DNA from 4 places in the Streptomyces sp. NPDC019937 genome. Region 2 is predicted to be linked to each of the others. Evidence: riboswitches for the same ligand, from Rfam matches in the RefSeq annotation. Region 2 holds a riboswitch; each other region holds the start of a gene.
What was found. A riboswitch is a leader RNA that binds a small molecule or an ion and turns the genes downstream of it on or off. The one in region 2 is predicted to bind thiamine pyrophosphate.

Region 1: it holds a riboswitch for thiamine pyrophosphate, as region 2 does, so the genes downstream of both, thiC (phosphomethylpyrimidine synthase ThiC) here and thiO (glycine oxidase ThiO) in region 2, are expected to answer to the same signal.
Region 3: it holds a riboswitch for thiamine pyrophosphate, as region 2 does, so the genes downstream of both, ABZ562_RS39385 (cytosine permease) here and thiO (glycine oxidase ThiO) in region 2, are expected to answer to the same signal.
Region 4: it holds a riboswitch for thiamine pyrophosphate, as region 2 does, so the genes downstream of both, ABZ562_RS31130 (thiamine ABC transporter substrate-binding protein) here and thiO (glycine oxidase ThiO) in region 2, are expected to answer to the same signal.

Annotation. Positions count from the first base shown of each region.
Region 1 is NZ_JBEYAL010000010.1:153,513-155,706, reverse strand. It holds gene ABZ562_RS12760 (YibE/F family protein) at 1-595, opposite strand, end outside; TPP riboswitch at 665-781, shown strand; gene thiC (phosphomethylpyrimidine synthase ThiC) at 795-2,194, shown strand, end outside.
Region 2 is NZ_JBEYAL010000047.1:20,043-22,236, reverse strand. It holds gene ABZ562_RS34740 (thiazole synthase) at 1-35, opposite strand, end outside; gene thiS (sulfur carrier protein ThiS) at 83-283, opposite strand; gene thiO (glycine oxidase ThiO) at 280-1,485, opposite strand; TPP riboswitch at 1,483-1,596, opposite strand; gene ABZ562_RS34725 (FAD-dependent oxidoreductase) at 1,784-2,194, shown strand, end outside.
Region 3 is NZ_JBEYAL010000075.1:7,550-9,743, reverse strand. It holds gene ABZ562_RS39385 (cytosine permease) at 1-1,089, opposite strand, end outside; TPP riboswitch at 1,081-1,176, opposite strand; gene ABZ562_RS39380 (triphosphoribosyl-dephospho-CoA synthase) at 1,190-2,077, opposite strand; gene ABZ562_RS39375 (IlvD/Edd family dehydratase) at 2,148-2,194, opposite strand, start outside.
Region 4 is NZ_JBEYAL010000037.1:66,423-68,616, forward strand. It holds gene ABZ562_RS31130 (thiamine ABC transporter substrate-binding protein) at 1-985, opposite strand, end outside; TPP riboswitch at 980-1,083, opposite strand; gene rlmN (23S rRNA (adenine(2503)-C(2))-methyltransferase RlmN) at 1,149-2,194, opposite strand, start outside.

The sequences.
Region 1 (2,194 bases), on a different contig from region 2:
GGTCCACGTCCGAGACCGAGTACTGGAGATTCTTCGGCGCCTTGGGCGCGTAACTCAGCTTCAGCTCCTGCCCGGCGCTGAACTTCCGTGAGGCGTTCGGCTGGACGATCTCGGGGAACGTACGGCCCTTGTCCTTGCCCGAGGTGACCTCGATGGTGGCCCGCTCGCAGACGCTCTTCCCGCCGCCGGTGGCCCCGCCGCCGCTTCCGCCGGCCGCGCCGCCCGTCCCGCCGCCGGGCGCCGGGGCGCCGCCCTGCTGACCCGGCTCGGTGGGGGCCTGCGGCTGCGCGTTGACGTCGGCGCAGTCGACCTCCTCCACCTTCACCACCCGCCCGGCGGCCGTCTCCTGGTCGAAGCCGAGCCCGCTGCGGCCGTGCGTGGTGTGCTCGGGGCTGCCCGGCCACAGCGCGACCAGCCCGGCGAGGACGGCGACGGCGAAGGGGATGAGCACCACCGCGATGACCTTGCGGAGGCGTGCGGAGACGGGGGCGGCCGGACCGTGCGCATGGGCATGGCTGTGGCCGTGGGAGTGGGAGTGGGCCTGGCCGGGCACGCGGGGCTGCTCGGGCGGATGGTCCTGCTGTGTCGCGGTCACCGTCGCATCATCGCAAGAGTGCGAGGCCCCCTGTTCAGGTATGCGGGGAAACCGTTAGCGTGGGGGCACCTTTGCAATCGCGGGAGCTCGGAGCACCGGGCTGAGAGGGCGCTGACGCGACAGCTGCGCCGACCGCTGAACCTGTTACCGGGTAATGCCGGCGTAGGGAGTGGGTCTCATGACTCAGCAGGATGCACACATGCGCGAAAACGCCGGCGATTTCGGCTGGCACAAGGGATATGTCACGGGTTCCCGCCCGGACATCCAGGTCCCGGTGCGCCGCGTGCACCTCACCAATGGCCAGGACGTGACGCTGTACGACACCTCCGGCCCGTACACCGACCCCCACATCGACACCGACGTCCGCCGTGGCCTCGCGCCGCTGCGGCAGAACTGGATCATCGCCCGCGGCGACACCGAGGAGTACTCCGGCCGCCCGGCCCGGCCGGAGGACGACGGGGTCAAACACACCTCGCCCCGCGGTGGCCTGCGCAACCTCGACGCGGTCTTCCCCGGACGGCCGCGCCAGCCCCGCCGGGCCCGTGACGGCGCCGCCGTCACCCAACTCGCGTACGCCCGCCGGGGCGAGGTCACCGCGGAGATGGAGTACGTGGCGCTCCGCGAGAACGTCTCCCCCGAGGTGGTCCGCGAGGAGATCGCGGCGGGCCGGGCCGTACTGCCCGCCAACGTCAATCACCCGGAGATCGAGCCGATGATCATCGGCAAGCGGTTCCTGGTGAAGGTCAACGCCAACATCGGCAACTCCGCCGTCACCTCGTCCATCGAGGAAGAGGTCGAGAAGATGACCTGGGCGACCCGCTGGGGCGCCGACACGGTCATGGACCTCTCGACCGGCCGCAACATCCACACCACCCGCGAGTGGGTGCTGCGCAACTCACCCGTCCCCATCGGCACCGTGCCGCTCTACCAGGCGCTGGAGAAGGTCGACGGCAAGGCCGAGGAGCTGACCTGGGAGGTCTACAAGGACACCGTCATCGAACAGGCCGAGCAGGGCGTCGACTACATGACGGTGCACGCGGGCGTGCGGCTGCCGTACGTCCCCCTGACCGCCCGCCGCAAGACCGGCATCGTCTCCCGCGGCGGCTCGATCATGGCCGCCTGGTGCCTGGCCCACCATCAGGAGTCGTTCCTCTATACCCACTTCGAGGAGCTGTGCGAGATCCTCGCGGCCTACGACGTCACCTACTCGCTCGGTGACGGACTGCGCCCCGGGTCCATCGCCGACGCCAACGACGAGGCCCAGTTCGCGGAGCTGCGCACGCTCGGCGAACTCAACCGGACCGCCAAGGAGCACGGCGTCCAGACGATGATCGAGGGCCCGGGTCATGTCCCGATGCACAAGATCAAGGAGAACGTCGACCTCCAGCAGGAGATCTGCGAGGAGGCCCCCTTCTACACCCTGGGCCCCCTCACCACGGATGTCGCGCCCGCATACGACCACATCACCTCGGGGATCGGCGCCGCGATGATCGCCTGGTGGGGCACGGCGATGCTCTGCTACGTCACCCCCAAGGAGCACCTGGGGCTGCCGGACCGCGACGACGTGAAGACCGGCGTGATCACCTACAAGATCGCCGC
Region 2 (2,194 bases):
GTACCGGCGATGGTGAGCGGATCGGCGTCGGTCAGGACCTCGTCGAGGGTCGTCGCCTGTGGTGTGGGGTGAGACATGGGGTTCAGCCTCCTTGGACCGCGGTGAGGACCTCGACGCGATCGCCGTCGCCGAGCGGGGTCGCGGGCCACTGGCCGCGCGGGACGACCGTCTCGTTGACGGCCGCGGCGACGCCCGAGGGCGCCTGGGTGAGGGTCGCGACGACCCCGTCGAGGGTGGTGCCGTCGGGCAGCTCGCGGGGCTCGCCGTTCACGGTGACGGTCATGCGATGTGCTCCTGTACTGCCGCGAGGTGCGGCGCGAAGCGGCGCGGGGAGAACGGCCGCGCGTCGGGCGGGAGTTCGCCGCCGGTCAGAGCCTCGGCCATGACATCGCCGGTGATCGGGGTGAGCAGGACGCCGTTGCGGTAGTGGCCGGTGGCCAGCTGGAGGCCCGGCAGCGCGGTCGGGCCGAGCAGCGGGGCGTTGTCGGGGGAGCCGGGGCGCAGCCCGGCGCGGGTCTCGACGAGCGGCAGCTCGGTGATGCCGGGCACCAGCTCGTGCGCGTCGCGCAGCAGCTCGTACACCCCGCCCGCGGTGACCGTGGTGTCCCAGCCCAGCTCCTCCGTGGTCGCGCCGACGACCAGCTCGCCGTTCTCGCGCGGGACGAGGTAGACGTGCCCGCCGCGCACCACGGCCCGCACGGTCCGGGACAGGAACGGCGCGTACGGGCCGGGCACCGACAGCCGCAGCACCTGGCCCTTGACGGGGCGTACGGGCGGCAGGACCTCCTCGGGGACGCCCGGGAGCCGCCCGCTGAGGCTGCCGGCGGCCAGCACGGTCTGCCAGGCGGCCAGCCGGGTGCCATCGGCCAGCTCGGCCCCGGCGGCCCGGTCGCCGTCCAGCGCCAGCCGCTCCGCGCGGGCGCGGTGGAGGGCCACCCCGGCGCGCTCGCACGCCGTCAGCAGCGCGGCCGCCAGCCGCCGCGGGTCGATCTGGTGGTCGCCGTCGACGCGCAGGCCCCCGCGCACGCCCGGCGCGAGCATCGGCTCCAGGCGCCGGCATTCGCGCCCGGTCAGCCACTGCGCGTCCAGCCCGAGCCGCTGCTGGAAGGCGTGCAGCTCCCGCAGATGCGCGCGGTCGTCCGCGTCGAGCGCGACCGAGAGCGTGCCGCAGGTGCGAAAGCCCAGGTCGTGGCCGCTCGCCTCCTCCAGCTCCGCAACGAAGGACGGATAGCGGCGCGCCGAGGCCAGATTCAGCCCGAGCAGGGTCTGCTCGCCGTAGTGCAGCTCGGTGACGGCGGCCAGCATCCCGGCCGCGACCTGGGCGGCACCGCCGCCGGGCGCCGGGTCGGCGACGGCGGTGCGCAAGCCCCGCTGGGCCGCCCGCCAGGCCGTGACCAGGCCGATGATGCCGCCGCCGATGACGAGGACGTCGTACGGCGCGTCACCGGCGGGTGCCTCGCGCGCTGTGTGGGGTGGCGTGTGCATGGGCTGTCGCCCCCTCCCTTCGCCGGCATGACCCGGATCAGGTTCGTACGGTCGGAGGCCGCGCCAGCCTCCCTCTCAGCCCGGTGCGCCCGGGCTCCCGCGAGTGCTCTGTCCCGCCACCCTAGTACGCGCCCCGAATCGCCCGGAAGGGAGCGCCCCGGGCGGGGCCGGGTGCCGGGGCCCCTTCGCGACGGCCGTCCGGCCGGCCGGGCTGTGCCCGAGATCTCGTCGTGCGCTCTGCGGTCCGCCCCACCTGCCGCAATACAGTGATCGTGTGAGCGATGAGACGACGAAGACGATGGCGTCCTCGGCGGGTGGCGGCGGACAGCGGGTGGTGATCGTCGGCGCGGGCATGGCGGGGGTGCAGACCGCGGTCGCGCTGCGGGAGCAGGGCTGGACCGGGGAGATCCTGCTGCTGGGCGCCGAGCCCCATCAGCCGTACGACCGGCCGCCGCTGTCCAAGGCCGTACTGCTCGGCAAGGCCGAGGGGTCCGCGTTCGACGTGGACTTCGCCGCGCTCGGCATCGAGCTGCGCCTCGGCGTCCCGGTGACCGGGCTGGACACCGGCGGGCGGACGGTGGACACCGGATCGGGCCCGATCCCGTACGACGTCCTGGTGATCGCCACCGGCGCCGAGCCGATCGCCCTGCCCGGCAGCGAGGACGTGCCGGGCGTCCACCTCCTGCGCACCCTGGACGACGCCGAGCGG
Region 3 (2,194 bases), on a different contig from region 2:
CTGGAAGCGCGCGGTGGTGTCGGCGGCGTGCATCCACAGCACCAGCGGGAAGCCGAGGGCGGCGGCGAGGGCCGCGGCCGGCGGGCGGGGGATGCGGACACCGGCGGTCTGCAGGGCCAGGGAGCCGCTGTAGTCGTTCATGGCGTTGCTGCACAGCGCGGCGAGCGCCACGGCCAGCAGCCCGAACGCGCCGAGCGCCCCGCCGCCCAGGGCCGCGTCGACGCCGCGGGCGGTCTGGTCGGTGAACACGGACGCTCCCCACAGCCCGAGCGCCTGGACGGCCACGAAGGACACGGTGACGCCGAGCAGCGTGCACCAGAACATGCGCGGCCGGGAGGTGGCGCGGGGCAGATAGCGGCTGAAGTCGCTGGCGTACGGCGCCCACGACAGCGCCAGGCTCAGGGCGATCGTGCTGGTCAGGACGAACGCGCCGACGCGGTCGGCGCCGTGGGCCGACCCGGTGGCGGCGGGGTGGACACCGTCGAGCAGCCGGACGGCCAGGGTGGCGAAGGCGGCGGCGAGGACGAAGGTCATCAGCTTCTGCATGCGGTGGATGGCCTCGTAGCCCAGCACCCCGAGCGCGCCCTGGGCGGCCATCATGATCAGCACCCCCAGCCAGAACGGCAGCCCGCACAGCCGGGCCAGCGCGTCACCGCCGAACAGGCCGATGAGCGCGTCCCAGGCGACCGAGGACAGCCACTGCAGGACGCCGGGCACCGCCACGCCCCGGCCGAACGCCAACCGCGCCAGGGGCAGCTGCCCGGCCCCGGTCTGGCTACCCCAGGTGCCCAGATACGCGGTGGGTACGGCGCCGATGAGGGTGCCCAGGACGACGGCGGCCAGCGCGGTGGCGAAGTCCAGGCCGAGGGAGATGCCGACGGTGCCGGTGAACACGCCGGTCATGGTCAGGTTCGGGGCGAACCACACGGTGAACAGGCGCCCCGGCCCGCCGTAGCGGTGGCTTTCCGGGACCGGCGCGATCCCGCGCGCCTCGACGCGCAGGTCCCCGGGCGCGGTGGGCATCCGCCCGTCGAAGACGGATTCCGCGCCGGTGAGCGCCGGGTCGGTGGCAGCATGCGGCCGTGGCATCGATGACATCCCTCCGCCAGTATTAACTGGTTCAGGTTCGACGGGTGTGATCTCAGCCCCCGCGTGGGGGCACCCCGTGTCCGGTGGAGCGCCCTTAAGGCTAGCCCCTCGCCCCGTGGTCCCGGCCCCGGGGGCGATCCGCGGGCCGGGCCGTGGCCGGGAGCGTGTCCAGGAACAGCGCCCCGGCCAGCAGCGCGGCGCTTCCCCGGGGCGCCACGCCCGTCTCGCGCAGCTCGGCGTCGAAGGCGGCGAGGGCGGCGGCGCCCGGGGCCGTCGCGGTGCCGCCCGCCTCCAGCACACCGCGCGCCCCGTCCTGCACCCGCCGGAGGGCGGGCGGCCCCGCCTGGTACAGCGGGCCGGTGTCCTGGAGGGTGCTCATCACGGTGAGCAGCGCGTCGAGGCGGGCCTGGGTCTCGGTGGCGCCCGCGGCCCGCGCCGTGGACAGGGCGTCCAGGGCGCGGCGTACGTGCGGGAAGGCGGCCCGCGCCTCGCCGCGCGCGCCCGCCGCCCCGTAGGTGGCCGAGACCTGCGACCCCGCCGAGGGCCTGCGCGGGGCGCCACGGTCGGCGTGGGTCGCCAGCTGCCGGGCGGTGGCGGTCAGCTCCCGCGGCGCGGCGCCGGGCCGCAGGGCGGCGGCCGCGACCAGCAGCCCCAGCACCCACAGCGCCCCGTGGTGCGGACGGCCGGTGGCCGGGCCGCCGCCGGCCCGCGCCATGGTCCACTCGGCGCAGCGGCCGATGGCGCCCAGCTCCTCACGGAGCGCCCGGGTCGGCTCGCCGGGGCGGCGGGCGGCGGCGGCCATGGCCGCGAACCCGGGGGCCAGCGCCTTGGCCGACCAGCGCAGCGCGAGCAGATCGGTGCCGGTGGCGCGGGCCTGGAGGTCGCGGGTGTCCGCGAGGCCCGGTTTGGGGGTCAGCTCCGCCTGGGAGATCAGGGCTCGTACGGCGGTCCGCGCCAGTGCCTCGTCCAGGGAACGCGTCGTGGGCATGCCCGGAGGGTAGGGGGCGAACCTTTCCCGGGCCTGGGCCGTTCCTGTGGTTCCGCTGTGTGCGGGCCCGTCAGTGCGACTCCCTGGCCACGAAGGATCCGCGGGTGCCCGCGAGGA
Region 4 (2,194 bases), on a different contig from region 2:
TGACCCCGTACCGGGTGAAGACCTCCGGCAGCTTGGCGTCCTCGCGCACCGGATTGACGTACATGTTCAGCGGTACGTCCTCCTGGAAGCGCTTGGTCAGCAGGAAGTCCAGCAGCGCCTTGCCGCCCTTGGTGTTGCCCCCGCCCTTCAGCAGCCCGGCGAACTCCGTCTGCCGGAAGCAGGTCCCTTCCGCCACCCCGGTCGGGGCCTTGGCGGGCTTCGACTTCGCGTCCGCCACCTCGGCGGGCGGGCTGGAGGCGTACGAGACGACGAGCGGCTTGTCGCCCTTGGCGCCACCCGCCGAGCCGGAGAAGCGGTCGTAGTACGCCTGCTCCCAGCCGTCGACCACCTCGACGCCGTTGGCCCGCAGCTTCTTCCAGTAGTCCCGCCAGCCGTGGTCGCCGTAGCGGGCGGCGGTGCCGAGCAGGAAGGCGAGGCCGGGGGAGGAGGTGGCGGCGTTCTCGGTGACCAGCAGGTTCTTGTACGCGGGCTTGGTCAGGTCGGCGAACGTCCTGGGCGGCGCGAGCTTCTCGCGTGCGAACCAGGCGCGGTCGTAGTTGACGCAGATGTCGCCGTAGTCGACCGGTGTGACGCGGTTCTTCGCCCGGTCGGGCTGGAAGGCCGCGGGGACCTTGTCCAGCCCCTTCGCCTCGTACGGCGTGAACAGGTCGTTGTCCAGCGCGCGGGAGAGCAGGGTGTTGTCGACGCCGAAGAACACATCGCCCTGCGGATGGTCCTTGGACAGGATCGCCTGGTTGACGGCGGCCCCCGCGTCACCACCGGCCTGCACCCGCACCTTGTAGCCGGTCTCGCGTGTGAACTCCTTGAGGACCGCCTTGGACGCCGCGAACGAGTCGTGCGAGACCAGGGTGACGGTCTTGGAGTCCTTGCCGTCCGCCGCGCCCCCACCGCAGCCCGCGAGGACGCCGGCGCCGAGAGAGGCCACGAGGGCGGCGGTGACGGCACGCCGAAGATGGCTGTTCATGCTGGGCTGACTCCCTACGCCGGTATGACCCGGATCAGGTTGGAGGGTCTGCGGCCGGGCCGCACTCTCAGCGCTCTCGCGCTCCCCTGTCGGAATGTTCATTTGTGCGTCGTCGCGGGATGGTTGTACGACGGTGGTGCGAAGGCACCGTATCAGCCGGTGGTCAGCGCTCCGTGGCCGCCAGCTGGCCGCACGCCCCGTCGATCTCCTGCCCCCGGGTGTCCCGGACGGTCACCGGCACCCCGTGCGCCTCCAGCGCCGCCACGAACGCCTTCTCGTCCTCGGGCCGGGACGCCGTCCACTTGGAGCCGGGCGTCGGGTTGAGCGGGATGAGGTTGACGTGCACCCGATGGCCCTTGAGCAGCCTGCCGAGCAGATCGGCGCGCCACGCCTGGTCGTTGATGTCCTTGATCAGGGCGTACTCGATGGAGATCCGGCGGCCCGACTTCTCCGCGTACTCCCACGCCGCGTCCAGGACCTCGCGCACCTTCCAGCGGGTGTTGACCGGGACGAGGGTGTCGCGCAGCTCGTCGTCGGGCGCGTGCAGGGACACCGCGAGCCGGCACTTGAAGCCCTCGTCGGCGAACCGCAGCATCGCCGGGACCAGCCCCACGGTCGAGACGGTGATCCCGCGCTGGGACAGGCCGAGGCCATCCGGCTCGGGGTCGGTGAGCCGGCGGATGGCGCCGATGACCCGGTTGTAGTTGGCCAGCGGCTCGCCCATGCCCATGAAGACGATGTTGGACAGCCGGGCGGGGCCTCCCGGGATCTCCCCGTCGCGCAGCGCCCGCATGCCGTCGACGATCTGGTGCACGATCTCGGCGGTCGACAGATTGCGGTCCAGACCCGCCTGGCCGGTGGCGCAGAACGGGCAGTTCATGCCGCAGCCCGCCTGGGAGCTGATGCACATGGTGACCCGGTCCGGGTAGCGCATCAGCACGGACTCCACGAGCGTGCCGTCGAAGAGCCGCCACAGGGTCTTGCGGGTGGTGTCGTCGTCGCAGCTGATGTGCCGCACCACGCTCATGAGGTCCGGCAGCAGCTCGGCCGCGAGCTTCTCGCGCGCGGCGGCCGGTACGTCGGTCCACTGGGCGGGGTCGTCGGTGTAGCGGGCGAAGTAGTGACGCGACACCTGACCGGCCCGGAAGGGCTTCTCCCCGAGGGCCGCGACAGCCTCGCGGCGCTCGGCGGGCGTGAGGTCGGCGAGGT